DNA from 3 places in the Streptomyces sp. YIM S03343 genome. Region 3 is predicted to be linked to each of the others. Evidence: riboswitches for the same ligand, from Rfam matches in the RefSeq annotation. Region 3 holds a riboswitch; each other region holds the start of a gene.
What was found. Region 3 has a riboswitch for cyclic di-AMP ahead of ACSYGN_RS15785 (C40 family peptidase). Riboswitches for the same ligand answer to the same signal wherever they lie in the genome.
Positions count from the first base shown of each region.

Region 1 (6,097 bases), 2.4 Mb from region 3:
CAAGTAGCCCACCGGGAAACCGCGGTGACCGGACGAAAGAACCGGTCAGGAACCGGCGCCGGTCGATTCCTAGTCGAGCAGCCGGTCCCGCAGCCGTTCCCGGACCTGCGGGGTGACCCCGAGCCCCCGTTCCAGATAGGTGTCGACGCCGCCCCAGGTCTCCTCGGCGGTCTCCAGCGCCGCCGTCAGATATTCGGCCCGTGCGTCGAACAGCGGGCTGATCAGCTCCATGACCTCGGGGGAGTACGCCGAGTCGACGCTGCCGTTGCGGTGCACCTTGTAGCGGCGGTGCTTGGCGTTGGACTCCAGATAGTCGGTGAAGATCGCCTCGCGCTCCACGCCCAGCGCGAGCAGCGTGACGGCTATCGACATGCCCGCGCGGTCCTTGCCGGCCGCGCAGTGCATCAGCGCCGGGACGCTGTCCTCGGCGAGCGCCGCCAGCACCTGTGCGTGCTCCGCGGTGCGGTCGGTGACGATCGCCCGGTAGGAGGCGATCATCCGGCCCGCCGCCTTGCCCTCGCCGAGCAGGGTGCGCAACTGGTCGAGGTCGCCGTCGCGGATCATCTTCCAGAACTCGGCGCCGTCCGCCGGGTCGCTCAGCGGCAGGTTCACATTGCGCACCCCGGGCAGGTCGACGTCCGGGCCCTCCAGCCTGCGGTCGGCGGCATTACGGAAGTCGAAGATCGTGTGCAGCCCCAGCGAGGCCAGGAATACGGTGTCCTCGTCCGTCGCGTGTGCGAGATGACCGCTGCGGAACAGCACCCCCTGCCGCACCCGGCGGCCGTCCACGGTCGGCAGGCCCCCCACGTCACGGAAATTGCGCACACCGGCCAGTTCTGGTTCGGTCGACGGGACCTGCTGCGTCACGGAGGCTCCTCTCATCGGCTCCACCGGTGCTCGGCGGGTGGACCGGCGGATGCGACTTCGACGATACGGCACGGTTTCCCTGGGCAATGAGCTGTCCACAGGCAGGGGCAAACGAGTTCCCGCGAGTTTTCCACAGACGTTGCTTCGCTGCTCGCCGCCCTTGAGCATGGATCATGTGGGAGTCTGAGCGGGCTTGTCGGGAACTGTGGAGGCGCAGTGCTGGAGATCGCCGGAAACGGACGTACGTGGCTGCTGACGGGGCCCAAGAGCGGCTACGCCGTCCACCTCACGGACGACGACGTACTCCTGCATCTGCACTGGGGTCCCAGAATCACCCTCGCCGACGCCGAGTCCCTCATCGAGGGCATTCTCCCTCCTTACCGCCCCTTCGAGTCCGCTCTCGACGGCCGTGAGGAGTACCCGGTCGAGGGCGGCGCCCGCTTCGTACGGCCCGCCCTGTCCGTGCGCTCCGCCGAACGACGCGGCACCGAATGGCGATTCGAGACCTACGAGCATGATGCGCCTGACGCGCACGACGGGTCCGAGGGCGACGAACTGCGGCTGCGCTTCAGGGACGACGGCCTGACGATCGTCCTGCACTACCGGATGCGTGACGACGTGGTCGAGCGCTGGGTGACCCTCGGCAACGAGGGCGCGGAGCCACTGGAGCTGCTGCGCGCCGACCCGGCCACCTGGACCCTGCCCGAGCGTGAGGGCTGGCGGCTGTCCCAACTCCACGGCCGCTGGGCCGCCGAGTCCCGGCTCGCGAGTGCGCCGCTCACCTACGGCGACAAGGTCATCGGCAGCCGCCGGGGCCACACCGGGCACCAGCATCTGCCCTGGGTCGCGCTCGACACCGGCGCCACCGAGGAGTTCGGCGAGGTCTACGGCTGCGCGCTGGGCTGGTCCGGTTCCTGGCGTATCGCGGTCGCCCAACTCCCCGACGCGCGCGTACAGATCACCGGCGGCGCCGGGTACGACGACTCGGGGCTGCTGTTGCTCGCGCCGGGCGAGTCGTACACCACGCCCGTCTTCGCGGGCCTGTGGAGCGGCGCCGGTTTCGGCGGGGCCAGCCGCGCCTGGCACGCCTATCAGCGCGCGTACGTCATTCCGGATGCCGAGCGGGACCGGCCGGTGCTGTTCAACTCCTGGGAGGCCACGCACTTCGACATCACCGAGGAGCAGCAGAGCGTGCTCGCCCGGCGGGCCGCCGCGATCGGGGTCGAGCTGTTCGTGGTGGACGACGGCTGGTTCGGCTCGCGCACCTGTGACCGCGCCGGGCTCGGCGACTGGCGTCCCAACCCCGACCGCTTCCCGGGCGGCCTCAAGCCCCTCGCCGATTATGTGCACGCCCTCGGAATGCAGTTCGGTATCTGGGTCGAGCCCGAGATGGTCAACGCGGACAGCGACCTCTACCGGGCGCACCCCGACTGGGTGCAGTACCAGCCGGGGCGCAAGCGCACGGAGTTCCGCAACCAACTGGTGCTGAACCTCGCCCGCGAGGATGTCCAGGAATATCTCTGGGAGCAGTTGGACGACCTGCTCGCGTCCACTCCCGTCGACTATGTGAAGTGGGACTTCAACCGCTGCTTCACCGACGCCGGCTGGCCGGGCGAGCCGTATCCGCAGCGGCTGTGGGTCGACCATGTCCGCGCCTTCTACGGCCTTCTCGACCGGCTCAGGTCCGCCTATCCGGACGTGGCCTTCGAGTCCTGCTCGGGCGGTGGCGGCCGGATCGACCTCGGTGTGATGAGCCGTACGGACCAGGTGTGGACCTCGGACAACACCGACCCGCTCGACCGGTTGGAGATCCAGCACGGCTTCAGCCAGATCCACCCGGCCCGGGTGATGGCCGCCTGGGTCACCGACAGCCCGAACATCCAGCTCAACCATCGCTCCAGCAGTCTGCGTTTCCGGTTCGTCAGCGCCATGGCCGGAGTGCTCGGAATCGGCGGGCACCTCAGCGACTGGAGCGAGGAGGAGCTGGCCGAGGCGCGCGGCTGGGTGGAGCTGTACAAGGAGATCCGGCCCGTGGTGCAGCGCGGCGACCAGTACCGGCTGCGGCCGCCGGACGGCGGGCTGAGCGCGGTGCAGTACTCGCTCGGCGACGAGACGGTCCTCCTCGCCTGCCTCCAGGCCCAGCACTACGGCGAACCCGTTCCGTCGCTGCGGCTGCGCGGACTTGACCCGACAGCGGCGTACGAATGCCGCGAAACGGGCGAAGTTCACCGGGGCGCGGTGCTGCAGCATCACGGTCTGCGCACCGGGCTGAGCGGCGACCTGGACGCAACAGTCCTGCGGCTGCGGCGAATCTGAGGCTTCTGTCCTAATTAGGGCATTAGCTCACCTTCATTTGCTTTAGATTGTCTTCGTTGGACTTCGCTGCCGTTCCAATGCTTTCATTGTCCTTCATTCCAACTCGGCCAGGAATGGGGGGCGGTGGAGAAGGGGCGGGTGAGGAGGCTCATATCCGTGACGGTGAGTCGTCCGTCATGTTCACGTAATTCATAAGGTTTTCCTTGGGAATTGCCAGGAGAAATCGGGGCGGAATTCACGGAGGGTGACCGTGAATTCCGGGAAAAGATCAAGGGAAACGCGTATCCCGGGAACCACCGGCTTGTTGATTCGCGTCCTGGTCGCCTACGTTCGCCATCAATCCGGACGGACCGCCGAATCCTGCCACCGACCGGACTCCGCACACACTCACCCGCGTACGGCAGGAGCGGGGGACCCACAGGTACGACTGCCTGGTCCGGTCTCCGGCACAGGCTCGGGGTGAAGCCGTGACCCTTCGTCATGGCCGGGCAGCTCCAGCCCGAACCCGACAGCTCACCTCGCAGGCGCCGGAGAGGAATTCGCCATGCCCGCGAAGGGTAAGCACCGCCGCCCCAAGTCCCAGCGCTTCACCCGCTCCATAGCCGTCGCCGGAACCGGCGGCGCGGCGCTGGCCCTGCCGCTCATCGGCGCCGGGGGCGCGCACGCCGCGACCCCGCAGTCGGCCGTCCAGTCGGCCACGCAGTCCGTCTCGCAGTCGGTCGCGCAGACGGCTCCGGCACAGACCGTCCAGGCCGCGCCGGTCGCCGCGCACCAGGCCGGACGGGCGTCCGACGCGAAGAGCACGCGGACGAAGATCTACACCGTCCACACCGGCGACTACCTCGCGAAGATCGCCGCCGAGCACCGGGTCCGCGGCGGCTGGCACCGCCTCTACCGGGACAACCGCGAGGCCGTGGGCGGCAACCCCTCCCTGATCCACCCCGGTCTGAAGCTCACCCTCGGGCGCCATGCCACGGCCGCCACCGCCGAGTCGAAGCCGACGCCGTCGTCCGCACAGTCCGCACAGTCCGCGCCGTCCGCGCCGTCTGCCTCCGCCGGCACCGCGACCGCCACGAATGCCTCCGCCCCCACGGGCTCCGGTTTCACGCTGCCGGTCGTCGGCGGCACCGTCGGTACGTCGTACCACGTCGCGGGCAGCATGTGGTCCAGCGGTTACCACACCGGCGTCGACTTCGTGGTCCCAACCGGTACCTCCCTCAAGGCTGTCGGCGCGGGCACCGTCGTCTCGGCAGGCTGGGGCGGCGCGTACGGCAACCAGGTCGTGATCCGGCTCGCCGACGGCCACTACGCGCAGTACGCGCACCTGTCCCAGCTGTCCGTCTCCGCCGGTCAGTCCGTGACGACGGGTCAGCAGGTCGGTCTCTCGGGTGCGACCGGCAATGTGACGGGCCCGCACCTGCACTTCGAGATCCGTACCACCCCCGACTACGGCTCGGACATCGACCCGGTCGCCTGGCTCCGCGAGCACGGCGTAGCCGTCGGCTGACACCCGCCCGCCGCACACCCCCGCAATCCGCCGAAGGCCGGACCACGATCCCCGGGTCCGGTCTTCGGTCTGCCCGGGCGCCGGACCGGCACCGGCCGGGCACCTCCGGGCTCCGGGCCTGCCGAGCCGACAACACCCCAGGTAGAACAGGTATTCCGGGTTGGCAAACGCTTTACGAGTGGCCTTTGTCACCGCCCGTCAAGCCTTGCCTACGGTCGCGTAGGTCACATCGAAGGGTGAATCATGGCCGCTTGTGGCAGACGATTCGAAGAGTGACAACAGATCAGTGATCGGGTCGTACGTGGCGGTGGGGGACAGCTTCACCGAGGGAGTGGGTGACCCCGGCCCCGACGGCCAGTTCGTCGGATGGGCCGACCGGTTCGCCGTACTGCTCGCCGACCAGCGGCCCGAAGGCGATTTCGATTACACCAGCCTTGCCGTACGCGGCAAGCTGCTCGACCAGATCGTGGAGGACCAGCTCCCGAGGGCCGTGGCGCTCGCACCGGACCTGGTCTCCTTCTGCGCGGGCGGCAACGACATCATCCGCCCGGGCAGCGACCCGGACGAAGTGGCCGAGCGCTTCGAGGCGGCGGTCGCCCAACTCACCGGGGTGGCCGGCACGGTCCTCGTGACCACCGGCTTCGACACCCGCGGCATCCCCGTGCTCAAGCATCTGCGGGGCAAGATCGCGACGTACAACGGGCATGTGAGGGCGATCGCCGACCGGTACGGCTGCCCGGTGCTCGACCTGTGGTCGCTGCGGTCGATCCAGGACCGCCGGGCCTGGGACGACGACCGGCTGCACCTCTCGGCGGAGGGCCACACCCGAGTTGCCCTGCGCGCCGGACAGCTGCTCGGCTACGACGTCCCGGCCGACCCGGAGCAGCCCTGGCCCGCGCTGCCGCCCCGCGGCACGCTGGAGATGCGGCGGGACAACGTGACCTGGGCGCGTGACTACCTGGTGCCGTGGATCGGCCGACGGCTGCGCGGGGAGTCCTCCGGCGACCATGTGACGGCGAAGGGCACAGTGTCGCCCGACGCCATCAAGATGCGGATCCGCTCGGTGGCTTAGGGCCTATCTGGCAGATCATGCCGGAGACGCGGGCGCCGGGACGACCGGACGACGGGCGGCCGTACCGACACGGGTACGGCCGCCCGCGCCGTGTGGCAGGTCAGGCGGACCGCCACTCGGGGCATGGCCATGACCACCCAGCGAAGTCCAAGACTTCTCCAAGGTTGGATGTTTCCGCAGGTCCAGGGCACAAGATCGGCGCTGCGGGCGTTATACGGCGTGGCGGACGGCCGGGACAGGACCCGGGTTGACCAGATCGTCCGACCATAATGGAAAGCCTGACCGACTCGACCAGGAGGCAATGTGACCGGTTTGGGTTCCCTGAGCTCCGGGCT
Region 1 covers NZ_JBPUKX010000001.1:1,342,126-1,348,222, reverse strand. Annotated here, with positions in the region: gene ACSYGN_RS06075 (DUF6126 family protein) at 1-7, shown strand, start outside; gene ACSYGN_RS06070 (tyrosine-protein phosphatase) at 70-867, opposite strand; gene ACSYGN_RS06065 (alpha-galactosidase) at 1,084-3,183, shown strand; cyclic di-AMP (ydaO/yuaA leader) riboswitch at 3,558-3,723, shown strand; gene ACSYGN_RS06060 (M23 family metallopeptidase) at 3,728-4,690, shown strand; gene ACSYGN_RS06055 (SGNH/GDSL hydrolase family protein) at 4,977-5,762, shown strand; gene ACSYGN_RS06050 (MBL fold metallo-hydrolase) at 6,066-6,097, shown strand, end outside.
Region 1: another riboswitch for cyclic di-AMP. It lies ahead of ACSYGN_RS06060 (M23 family metallopeptidase); the one in region 3 lies ahead of ACSYGN_RS15785 (C40 family peptidase).

Region 2 (6,097 bases), 1.2 Mb from region 3:
CGCGCAGGTCGAGCGCATCGACCGGCGGCCGGAACTCGGGGTCGCCGTGCGGACGCGGGGCGGCGAGGTCGTGCGGGCGCGGGTGCTGGTCAACTGTGCCGGGCTGTACAGCGACGAGATCGCCCGGCTGACCGGGGACGAGCCAGGGGTTCGGATCGTGCCGTTCCGGGGGGAGTACTACGAGCTGGCACGGCCGGAGCTGGTGCGGGGGCTGGTGTATCCGGTGCCGGATCCGGCGTTCCCGTTCCTCGGGGTGCATCTCACCCGGGGGATCGACGGGGGCGTGCACGTCGGGCCCAATGCCGTGCCGGCGCTGGCCCGGGAGGGGTATGGGTGGGGGGTGGTGCGGCCGCTGGAGCTCGGGCGGACGGTGTCCTGGCCCGGGGCGTGGCGGATGGCCCGTCGGCACTGGCGGTACGGGGCGGGGGAGATTCGGCGGTCGGTGTCGCGGGGGGCGTTCCTGAGGGCGGTGCGGGTGCTGCTGCCCGCGGTGGAGCCGGGGGATCTGGTGCGGGGGGCGGCGGGGGTGCGGGCGCAGGCGGTGCGGCGGGATGGCGGGCTGGTCGATGACTTCCTGATCGTGGAGGGGGCTCGGGCTGTGCATGTGGTGAATGCGCCGTCGCCTGCGGCTACCGCTTCGCTGCCGATCGGGCGGGAGGTGGGGCGGAGGGTGCTGGGGGTGCTGGATGAGGTGGGGTGAGGGTTTTTTCGCCCCCGCAGCCCCTTCCCGTCCCGCCACGGGGGCTCCGCCCCCGTACCCCCGCTCCTCAAACGCCGGAGAGGCTGATCTTCAGGGGGTCTGGGGGCGGAGCCCCCAGGGAAGGGGCGGCGGGGGCGAGGAACCCTCGGCCGTAAAATTGGGGCACTGTGTCTGACTTGCTAAACGTTCCTGAGAGTCCTAGGCACCTTCCCGGTGTCTCTGTTCGGCATACCCGGATCAAGGGGGAGCCTCGGTTTCCCGATGGGCCCAAGGCTGATCCCGCCGGGTCGCACTTCGAGCGGCGGATCCGGAGTTTTCAGCCTCGCCGTAGCCGGGTGACGGCCGGGCAGGCGGACGCCCTGCAGCGGTTGTGGCCCCAGTGGGGACTGGACATCGACGGGCATCAGGTCGTCGATCTGCCCGAGTTGTTCGGGAACGACCGTCCCGTGGTGCTGGAGATCGGCTTCGGGATGGGCGAGGCCACCGCCCAGATGGCCGCCGCGGATCCCGGCACCAACGTCCTCGCCGTGGACGTGCACACACCGGGGCAGGGCCATCTGCTCAACCTCGCGGAACGCAGCGGGCTCGACAACGTCCGCGTCGCCAACGGCGACGCCATCATCCTGCTGCGCGAGATGCTCGCCCCGGACTCCCTGGACGGGCTGCGGGTCTATTTCCCCGACCCCTGGCCCAAGAAGCGGCACCACAAGCGGCGGCTGATCCAGCCCGAGTTCCTCACCCTGGCCGCGACCCGTCTCAAGCCTGGCGCGCTGCTGCACTGCGCGACCGACTGGGAGCCGTACGCCGAACAGATGCTCGACGTGCTCACCGCGCACCCGGACTTCGAGAACAGCCGGGCGGACGGCGGTTTCGCGCCGCGTCCGGCGTTCCGGCCGCTGACCCGTTTCGAGGGCCAGGGACTGGACAAGGGTCATGTGGTGAACGATCTGCTCTTCCGCCGCGTACAGCACGAGGACCGTGACCGGGGCTGATTTTCTCCGGCGTCGTCGTAGGCCGTGTTCTCCCTCGTTAGGGTCGATGCCGTGGCCAGCTTTTCCCCGTACCCGCCCCTCCCCGGCCATCCGCCCGTCGGCCATGCCCTCGGGCACCCGCGCTGGTGGCAGCGGCGCGCCGTGCGCTACGGGGCGCTCATCACCCTGCTCGCGGTGTCCGGGCTGGTCATCCTGGCCCTGGTGCGTGAACAGACCGGCACCGACGGGTTCCTGGTAGGCCTCGGCCTCGCCGTACTGCCCGTACCGCTGCTGATCACCGCCTTCCGCTGGCTCGACCGCGTCGAACCCGGCCCCTGGCGCAATCTGCTCTTCGCCTTCGCCTGGGGAGCCTGCGCCGCCGCGCTCATAGCGATCGTCGCCAACAGCTTCGCCACCAGATGGATAGCCACGGCCACCGCCGACCCGACGAACGCCGACACCCTCGGCGCCACCGTCATCGCCCCCATCGTGGAGGAGTCCGCCAAGGCCGCCGCCGTACTGCTCGTCTTCCTGTTCCGCAGACGGAACTTCACCGGGCTGGTCGACGGCGTGGTGATAGCCGGGGTCACCGCCACCGGCTTCGCGTTCACCGAGAACATCCTCTATCTCGGCACCGCCTTCGGCACCGACCAGCTCACCGGCGACCGCGGCATCGCCTCCGTCACCGCCGCGACCTTCTTCGTGCGCGTCATCATGTCCCCCTTCGCGCACCCCCTCTTCACCGTCCTCACCGGCATCGGCTTCGGGGTCTCCGCCCTCTGCGCCGACCACCAGCGCGTCCGCCGCTTCCTGCTGCCGTTGTCCGGGCTGCTGCTCGCGATGAGCATGCACGCCGTCTGGAACGGCTCGTCCTCCCTCGGCCAGTACGGCTTCTTCGCGGTGTACGGCGCGTTCATGGTGCCCGCGTTCGGGCTGCTGACCTGGCTCGCCGTCTGGACCAGACAGCGCGAGCTGAGGACCGTACGGGAGGAGCTGCCCGCCTATGCCGTCGCGGGCTGGCTGACGCCCGCCGAGCCGTTCGTGCTCGGTTCGATGCGGGCGCGCGGCATCGCCCGCGAGTACGCGCGCCACTACTGGGGCAAGCCCGCCGCCCGCGCCGTCGCCGAGTACGAGGCCATCGCCACCTCGCTGGCCTTCCTGCGCCATCGCGGACGCGGCGGACGCGCCGGCCCCGACTTCGTCGTCCGCGAGGCCGAACTGTTGGGCGAGCTGTGGAACCGCCGCCACATCGCCCGCCCCGCCCTCCAGCACGCGGCCGCACGCGTCTGGCCGGAGCGCGGAAGGCACGGGGCGACGTACGGGACGGTGCCCTCTCCGTGGCCGCCGCCCGCGGCGTACGGCTATGGCGGCTCCGGCGGCCACGGGTACGGCGCTCCCGCCGCGCCGTACCCCATCCACAACCCCTATCTCACCTGAGCCGTCGGCCCCATCCGCCCCGCCGCATGCAAAAACCGGCAGCCCTGACGTCGGGGGGAAGCCGTCAGGACCGCCGGAGACCAGAGGGGAGGGATAAGAGAGAAGCAGAACAGCCAGCCTGCCAGAGGCTGAGCGCCGTCAGGGGTTGAGGCCCTTGCCGCGCAGCCATGTCATCGGATCGGTGGCGGTGGCCTGCCCGTTCGGGTGGACCTCCAGGTGCAGATGCGGGCCGGTGACGTTGCCGGTGGCGCCGACGCGGCCGATCACATCGCCCGTGCTGACCTTCTGGCCGACGGAGACGCTGATCGACGACTGGTGGTTGAACCACAGCTCGGTACCGTCATCGAGAGTCAGGATGGTGCGGTACCCGTAGGCGCCGGCCCAGCCCGCCTCGGTGATCGTGCCGCTGTGGATCGCCTTGATCAGCGTGCCCGTGGGCGCGGCGAAGTCGAGGCCTGTGTGATAGCCGGAGGACCACAACGTGCCGGCCTGACCGAAGGTGCCGGTGATGGTGTAGGACGCGACCGGCAGCGTGTACTGCTTGGCCAGCGCGGCCAGGCGCGCGGCCTCGGCCTTCTTCTTCGCGGCCTCCTCCGCCTTCGCCTTGGCCGCCTCGGCCTTGGCGGCGGCGGCCTTCTCGGCGGCGGCAGCGGCGGCAGCGGTGCGCTTGGCGGCGGCGGTTTCGGCGGCCGTCTGGGCCTTGTTCGCGACCTGGGTCTGCTGCTGCTCGGCCTGCGCCATGATCCGGTTGCGCAGCGCCTCGCCCGCGTCGGAGCTCTTGCTGTCGGCCACCGTCGTCGTCATGGTGCTGAGCGCGGCCTGGGACGCCTTGGCCGAGTCGCTGCCCGAGTCGCCGCCCGAGCCGGAGTCGCCGAGCAGGGAGCCCACGGAGGGCAGATCGGGCATGGAGATGGAGACCGGCGGCTTGCCGGTGTTGGCGCTGGCCATGCCGCCCGCGCCGACGGCCGCTATGACACCGACGCCCAGGACGGTGGAGCTGCGGGCGAGTCCGCCGCCGCGCTGCTTGCCGACGCGGTGCCGGCCTCGTACCGGGCGGAGGGAGTCCTCGGTGGGGTTCCACTCCTGCCAGGGACCCTCGTCGGTCTGGTACTCGCCGTAGCCGAAGGTGTCGGTTCCCCCGCGCTGGCCGGGTACGTACGGAGACTCCGTGAGAGGCCGGTTAGACGCCACGTGGGCGCGCTCCTTCCTTCCTTCTCGCCTACCGGGTTAGCTGACGGGTTCGGAGCAGGAAGGTCTCCTACGCGCGTATAACGCCGTGCTTCCACGGCGGTATCCGCGTGATTCACCCCAGGGTGGTGGTTCCCCGGCTCCCTTGCGGGACTCGGCGCGTGCGCACGGAGCCGTCTCTTGTGACGGCTGGGACAACCGCGCTGCGTTATCGAACGTTAATAGACGCGGAGGGGAGATTCCAAGCCGTTCCCCGTGATCAGCAAGATTTTTCCGCCGGACTTACCCGCCATGACCGGCGTAAATCGGGCGAGTTGACCTCCACCCATCAGCCACCGCGGCGGTGACGGTGACTCAGATGTTATGCGGAGCGAGACCGTCCGCTCACCCAACGTGATACCGGACCGATATCAGCGCGAGACCGACGGGAAGCGTCACGCGTCGGCCGGAGACTTGTGTCACGCCACCGGCCGGAGAGATGTGTCACGGCCGCCGTACCGCGAGCAGCGCCATGTCGTCCGTCAGACCGCCCCCGGCGTGCCGGTGCGCCTCCGCGGCGAGGGCGGTGAGCAGCGGCTGCGGGCCCGGGAAGGTCCGGCCGCCGAGCCCTGTCTCGGGGTCGTAGAACACGCCGTGCGCGTCGCGCGCCTCGGACAGCCCGTCGGTGTAGAGCAGCAGCGTGGCCCCGGGCGGGAAGTCCGTCTCCTGGGTGCGGTCGGGCAGGGCGCTCAGCTCACCCAGCCCGAGCGGCAGCGCCGCCGTGTCGGCGTGCAGCACGCGCACGGTGCCATCGGCGAGGAGCAGCAGCGGCGGGGGGTGGCCGCGGTTGACGACGCGGACGAGTGGCTCGCCCTGCGGGATCTCCGCGAGGACGGCGGTGGTGAACCCCTCGACGGCGTCGACGGCCTCGCGCCGGTTGTCCTCGCGCACCAGCGCCCGCTCCAACCGCTGGGCGACCGCCTCCAGCGTGGCCTCCTGCTCGGCGGCCTCCCGGAAGGCCCCGATGACGACGGCCACGATGCCCACCGCACCCATCCCCTTGCCCCGCACGTCCCCGACGATCAGCCGGACGCCGTGCGGGCTGTCCTGCACGGCGTAGAGATCGCCGCCGATGGACGCCCCGGCCTGCGCCGCCTCGTAGCGCGCCGCGATGTCCAGACCGCCGATGCGTTCCTCCGGCTCGGGCAGTACAGCGAGCTGCGCGGCCTCGGCGATCTCGCGAACGGAGGCGAGCTGCCGCTGCCCGCGCTGCACGAGGATGTTGATGAGGACGGCGAGCACCGCGACCGTGGTGACGGTGACCAGCTCCGTCACCGCGCCGACGGCCACCACGACATGCCGTGTGGCGTGACCGATCAGCACGGCCACCGCGGCGAGCACGGCCGCGAGCCCGGTGAGGACCGTGCCGCGCCGCGAGTAGAGCGGGGCGGCGACCAGCGGCGCGGCGGTGAGCAGCGGGGTCGCGGAGAACTCCTGCGGGGTGAGGTAGTCGAAGAGGATCCCGCCGGCCAGCAGCAGCGCGGGCAGGAGCCGTACGGCGGTACGGGCGTACATGATGCGGCGCCCGGGTCGCTCCTCCACCTCACCAGGCCACTCCACCCGACTCCCCGTCCGTAGCCGACGTACCTCCAGTGTCCGGCCCCGGCGGCGGGCGGCGAACGGGGCTGAGCCGAGCGGATGAGCGGGCACCCTGCCAGATGCCGTACACTGGTCTCACCGACGCGGGGTGGAGCAGCTCGGTAGCTCGCTGGGCTCATAACCCAGAGGTCGCAGGTTCAAATCCTGTCCCCGCTACTGAAGG
Region 2 covers NZ_JBPUKX010000001.1:4,910,693-4,916,789, reverse strand. Annotated here, with positions in the region: gene lhgO (L-2-hydroxyglutarate oxidase) at 1-700, shown strand, start outside; gene trmB (tRNA (guanosine(46)-N7)-methyltransferase TrmB) at 868-1,692, shown strand; gene ACSYGN_RS21335 (PrsW family intramembrane metalloprotease) at 1,744-3,108, shown strand; gene ACSYGN_RS21330 (M23 family metallopeptidase) at 3,247-4,299, opposite strand; cyclic di-AMP (ydaO/yuaA leader) riboswitch at 4,310-4,466, opposite strand; gene ACSYGN_RS21325 (PP2C family protein-serine/threonine phosphatase) at 4,780-5,850, opposite strand; tRNA gene ACSYGN_RS21320 (tRNA-Met) at 6,017-6,090, shown strand.
Region 2: another riboswitch for cyclic di-AMP. It lies ahead of ACSYGN_RS21330 (M23 family metallopeptidase); the one in region 3 lies ahead of ACSYGN_RS15785 (C40 family peptidase).

Region 3 (6,097 bases):
CAGGGTCAAGCTCGTTCCGACCGCGGCGTCCAGATCGCCGGCGCGGGTGCGAGCCAACCGCAGATGCGGGCCACCGCCGACCACACCGGCATTCCCTGGCGGCGATGCCAACTGATCGGCGTGGCTGAACGGGCCGCAGTCACAGGGTGATCATCAGCGGAAGGCGAAGTACTCGGTGTGCAGGTGATCCCCAGGGATGCCGTGGGCCCGGAGGCTGCGCATGAGGCTCTTGGTCAGAGAGGCGGGGCCGCAGAGGAACACGTGGGTGTCGGGGGCGAGTGGGCCTGTGATGGCCTCGATCCGGTCGACGGTGAGGTGGCCCTCGGCCTTGCTGAAGTGCGGATGAACCCGTAGACCGGGGTGATCGCTCGCAGCTGAGGTCAGTTCGGTCAGGAAAGGCGCCTCGTCGAGGCTGGGGGCGCAGTAGAACAGGTCCGCTCGGGGCAACGCGTCGTCCGGCTCGCCGAGCCAGCCGAGGAAGGGTGCGATACCGATGCCCCCGGCGATCCAGATCTGCCGAGGGCCGCCGAGGGTGTGATCGAACATGCCGTACGGGCCGGTGAGGGTCGCGGGCAGTCCCTCGCGCAGGTCCGCGTAGATGGAGCGGGTGCCGCGGCCGAGCGCGCGGATGGTCAGGCGCACCGAACCGTCTGGATACGTTCCGGCGACGCTGAGGGGGTGCTCACGCCGGGCGTGGTTGCCTCCGATACGCAAGTACACGAACTGGCCGCCCATCACGGGCAGCGTGACCGGGCCGGTCGGGGTGAGGGTGACGTCGGTGATGCCGACCGCGGGTCGCTCGACGCGGTGGACGGTATAGTCGGCCCGGGGTTCCCGGCGCCGCCGGATCAGTTCGTCGTAGCCGTACGCCGCCAAGCCGACGGCGCCCATGGTGAGATACACGACCCGCAGCGCGGTGGACCCGCCGATCACGGGATCCATGGCCCAGCCGTGGACGAGGGCGAGCAGGACCAACAGGCCGGTGGCACGGTGCAGGAGTAGCCAGCGCTCGTAGGGCAGGCGCAGGATCCGGCCGACGCGGGCCAGCGACACGGCGACCAGTACGAGCAGACCGACCGCCGAGACGATTCCGAGGACGAGGCCGGTGCGGGCCAGCTGGGTGGCCTGATCGGGGCCGATGTTCTCTGCCGCGGTCTGGGTGAGCAGGATGTGGGGGGCGAGCAGGAGCATGGACCACAGGGCGTACTGCTTGTGCCACACATACATCCGATCCAGGCCGCCGAACCACTGCTCCAGCCAGGTCAGCCGGGTGGCCAGCACCAGCGCCAGGGTCATCAGGTAGACGGTGCACACTCCGGCGAGTTCGCCGAGGAAGTAGCCGGCACTGATGTCCGTCGGCCGCAACCGGTCCCAGGCCAGCAGCAGCAGGACGCCCAGGGTGCTCACGGTCAGCGGACCCGCGTGACGCTTCTTCAGGCGCGCGTCCAGGGGACGGCGCGCGATCCGGACGGCGTACGCCGCCATCGCGATCAGGAAGGGCATGATCGGCCTCTCAGCGGCCTGGTGCCGGTGGCGGCACCAGGGCAGTCCCTAGGTAAAGGCTCAGGGGAGCAGCACGGTGCGCCGGCCGTCGCCGGACCGCTGCCGCCATGCCGCGGCGACATCGCTCAGCGCCACTTCGTCGATGTCGATCGAAAGCTCTCCGGATGCCGTTATCCGAAGGAACTCCGGGACCGCCTTTCTCAGGTCGGCCAGGGGCACCGTACCCACCCCACTGCCGAGGATCTCCAGACCTGAACTGCGCAAGACGTCCGCACGCAACGTGATGGACGGGCCGGCGGACTGCCCCACCTCGACCAGGCGGACGCGGGGCGCGCCATGGGTCATCCCGCGACGGCTGATCGCCGTGATCGCGGCCTCGGCGGGCGCGCCCCACAGATAGTCGACGATGACGTGGATCCCGACGTCACCGGCCGCCGCGCTCATTGCGGCCGCGTCGTCGGTCCCTCCCAGCTGCACGGTGGCGTCGACGCCCAGCCGGTCGAGCGCGGCCGCGTCGCGGCCCGCGGCGATGATCCGACCGGCGCCCAGGCGCCGCGCCAGCTGCACCGCGAGGCGGCCCGACACGCCGGTGGCGCCCAGCACGAGCACCGTCTCCCCAGCCTGCAGATTCGCGCGCCAAGTCAGCGCGAGCCAGGCTGCCAGGCCCGGATTCATGATCGCGGCGGCGGTCACGTCGTCCAGAGCTTCGGGCAACGGTACGCACATGCCGTGCGGGGCCGCAGCCACTGGCGCCATCGTGCCGAAGGGCGAGCGCACGCCCCCGAAGTAGACGCGGGTGCCGTCGGCCAGCCTGCCGACCCCATCCACCCCGGGAACCATCGGGTAGTCGCCGTCGCTGCCGTAGTGCTCGCCGCTGGCCAGGGCGCGCACGATCGGGTGCAACCCTGCCGCGCTCACTTGGACCAGCACCTCGCCCTCACCCACCACCGGCTCGGCGAATTCCCCGAACTCGGGCGTCTTGCCCACTGCGCTGATCACTGCTGCCTTCATTGCGACTCCCCTCTTGGCTGAATCCAGATTCACCGAATCGGCATTCGGTGAATCTGGATTCAGAGTAGGATGGGTCATCATGGGCAGTCAAGGACCGATGGGAGGGCCGGTGGGGGTACGCAAGACCAGGGCGGCGCAGACCGAGGCGGCACTGAAGGACGCCGCCCGGCGGCTGTTCGCCGAGCGCGGCTACCTGAACACGAAGATCGGCGACATCACGGCGGCCGCCGGCCGCGCCACCGGATCCTTCTACGACCACTACACGGGCAAGGAAGAACTGCTCCAAGCTCTGCTGGCCGACATGAACGCCCAGATCGACCACGAGATCGACGCCGGCGACTACCCGCCCCAGCACGACCTGAGCGACCGCGACCAACTACGCGGCCACCTCGCCGTCGGCTGGCAGATGTTCCGCGACCACCTGCCGGTCGTGGTCGCCCTGACCCAGTCCCGCATCGTGGCGGACCTCGGATCGGGCCGGGCCTGGCGCGATCTCGCCACCGAGACCGAGGTACTCCGCGACCACCTCCGCTACCTGCAGTCCCACGGGCACCAGCTACCCGGCGACCCCACACTGGTCGCCGCCGCCATGGGCGCCATGGTCTCCGGCCTCGGCTACGCCATCCTCACCGCTGACACCCACGGCCCCGCCGCCAGCGACGACGAGATCCTCGACACCCTCACCGACCTGCTCCTGCACGGCCTGGCCGGCACGCCACCGGCGTAACCCGCCGGAGAGACTCGAACGGAACCCGGGACCCCGCCTCCAGTACGGACTTCCTCCGCCCGCCACCCTCGCCTTCAGCCCACTCGACGTCGACCAGGCCGAGGTCCGTTGCCACCCCGGGCTCCCCATACCTGCCGAAAGCGGCCGTGACGGGTACAGCGAGAACCGGACCAGAGAAATGAGATCAAACGAACGAGGCATACACCGCCGCTCATCAGTACGCGACGCAATGAGAATCCGACAGCTCGAACGAGAACGAGTGAGAATCCGACAGCGTCATTGCGACGGGACGGGGGCGATTCTCGGCGATCTGTCACAGACGACAACTTGACGACAGATCGCTGAGAATCCGACAGATCTGAAGCGGCCCCAGAGGCGGTCAGGCCACCCGCACCACGCTGTGGATGATCGACGCGCCGCCGTAGTAGATCGACTCCTCGCGCACGTACGCGCCGGGCTTCGGGGCGTGGATCATCATGCCGTTGCCGATGTAGAGACCGACGTGGCTGACATCGGAATAGAAGAAGATCAGGTCACCCGGCTTCGCGTCGGCAACGGAGACCGTCGTTCCTGCGTTGACCTGGTCGTACGTCACACGCGGGAGGCTGACGCCCGCCGCCTTCCATGCGGCCTGGGTGAGGCCCGAGCAGTCGTAGGAGCCGGGGCCGGTGGCGCCCCACACATACGGCTTGCCGATCTGCGCCCGGGCGAACGCCAGCGCCTTCTCCGCCTTCGTCGAGGTCGAGTCCGAGGAAGACGACGAGCCTGATGAAGAGCCCGATGAGGAGGAGGACGAATCCGAGGACGAGCCCGAGGACGCGTTGTCCTGGGCCGCCTTCTCTGCCGCTGCCTTCTCGGCCGCCGCCTGCTGCTTCGCCAGTTCGGCGGCCTTGGCTGCGGCTTCTTCCTGCTTCTTCTTCTCGATCGCCGCGAGCCGGGCCTTCTCCTCGGCGTTGAGCTTCGAGAGCAGGTCACGCGCGTCGGTGAGCTTCGTCTGGACCGTGGCCTTGGCCGTCTTCAGGTCCGTCTGCGACGTGGTGAGCGCCTCCAGGCTCTGCGCGGCCTCCTGACGCTTCTTCATCGTCGCCGACTGCTCGCTGATGTAGTCGTCGACCGCGCCCTTCTGGCGGTTGGTCAGACGGCTCATCAACTGCGTCTGGTCGAAGTAGTCCTGCGGAGAGTCCGCGAGGAGGAAGGTCGCCGTGTCGGGTTCGGCGGCGCCCGTGCGGTACTGGGCGGCGGCGAAGGAACCCAGCTGCTCCCTGGCCGTGTTGAGCTTCTGGGTGCGCTTGGCGACGTCGTCGAGGAGGGTGTCGACGCGCTTCCGCTGCTTAGTGGACTTCTCCTTGGCCGCGTTGTACTTCTCGGTCGCCGACTCGGCCTGGCGGTAGAGGTCGTCGACCTTCTTCTGGACCTCCTCCAGGCTCGGTCTGTCGTCCGAGGGCGCCGCGTTGGCGGTCTGGGAGAGAAGGGCCACGGAGGTGAGGGCGGCGGCCGTGGCGATGGCGGGGGTGCGTATGCCTGCGACGCGCGGGCCGGCGGGGCGCGACTTGCGGTGCGACGCCAAGGGAGGCGACTCCTTCCACGTTCCGCCTACCGGGTTAGCTGTCGGGTTCGGGCGGGTGGTTCGGAAGGGTTGCCCTACGGTCCCTATCCCGGCGGGGATACGGGCCGATTCACCCCAAGTTCGGTTGGGTCCCCGGCTCCGGCTGCCGTGGGGGCGCACCGGACTCGGCGGAGCCGCGCGGCCCGGCGACGTTCGCCGGTGGGGGTCGTGCGGCCTGCCCGGCACGGTAGCCAACTCGTGTGGCCTCTGTGAAGGTTGATGGCCGATATGCCCGATACTAATTTGTGACCTTCACCTCGGTGAGGCTTTGTCGTCGTCCTTATGGGGGGATCTGCGACCGCTTGTCCGAGACGGGGGATGGTCTGGTCCGGGGGCGGTTCGGATGCGGCCCGGGTGCGGCCCGGGTGCGATGTGCCCGGTCGCCGGTGTCCGCGTGCCTGATGCGTCCTGGTCCGTGCGCGGGTCCGCGTACGCCCGGCGGTGCCGCCGGGGGATTCCCGGAGCGGGCCCGGGTTGTCAGTGGGGGGTCCTAGACTCGGAGAGCGATGAGCAGCCTCTTTGACGACAGCTTCCTGGCGGATCTCCAGGCCCCGCGGGGCCATGACGAGGAGCCCCCGCCGCCGCCCGAGGACGAACACGTACCGGAGTCGCTTCCGGACGATCTGTTCGGCGGGAAGTTCGACGTGCCTCCGGACCGGGACGAGTACTACCGCAACGGCGCCCCGCGCCCCGCCGTGGATCCGGCCGCCCTGCTGGAGGGGCTGAACGACAACCAGAGCGCCGCCGTCGCGCACTCCGGCACCCCGCTGCTCATCGTGGCCGGAGCCGGTTCCGGCAAGACCCGTGTGCTCACGCACCGCATTGCGTATCTGCTGGCCGATCGCGGCGTGCACCCGGGCCAGATCCTCGCGATCACCTTCACCAACAAGGCCGCCGGCGAGATGAAGGAGCGCGTCGAGCAGCTCGTCGGGCCGCGGGCGAACGCGATGTGGGTGATGACCTTCCACAGCGCATGCGTGCGCATCCTGCGCCGGGAGTCCAAGAAGCTCGGCTTCACCTCCTCCTTCTCGATCTACGACGCCGCCGACAGCAAGCGTCTGATGGCGCTCGTCTGCCGTGACCTGGACCTCGACCCCAAGCGCTACCCGCCGAAGTCCTTCAGTGCCAAGATCTCCAACCTGAAGAACGAGCTGATCGACGAGGAGGACTTCGCCGCCCAGGCCGCCGACGGCTTCGAGAAGACCCTCGCCCAGGCGTACGCGCTCTACCAGTCCCGGCTGCGCGAGGCG
Region 3 covers NZ_JBPUKX010000001.1:3,715,553-3,721,649, reverse strand. Annotated here, with positions in the region: gene ACSYGN_RS15800 (ferredoxin reductase family protein) at 154-1,503, opposite strand; gene ACSYGN_RS15795 (quinone oxidoreductase family protein) at 1,564-2,514, opposite strand; gene ACSYGN_RS15790 (TetR/AcrR family transcriptional regulator) at 2,624-3,241, shown strand; gene ACSYGN_RS15785 (C40 family peptidase) at 3,621-4,808, opposite strand; cyclic di-AMP (ydaO/yuaA leader) riboswitch at 4,817-4,988, opposite strand; gene ACSYGN_RS15780 (ATP-dependent DNA helicase) at 5,354-6,097, shown strand, end outside.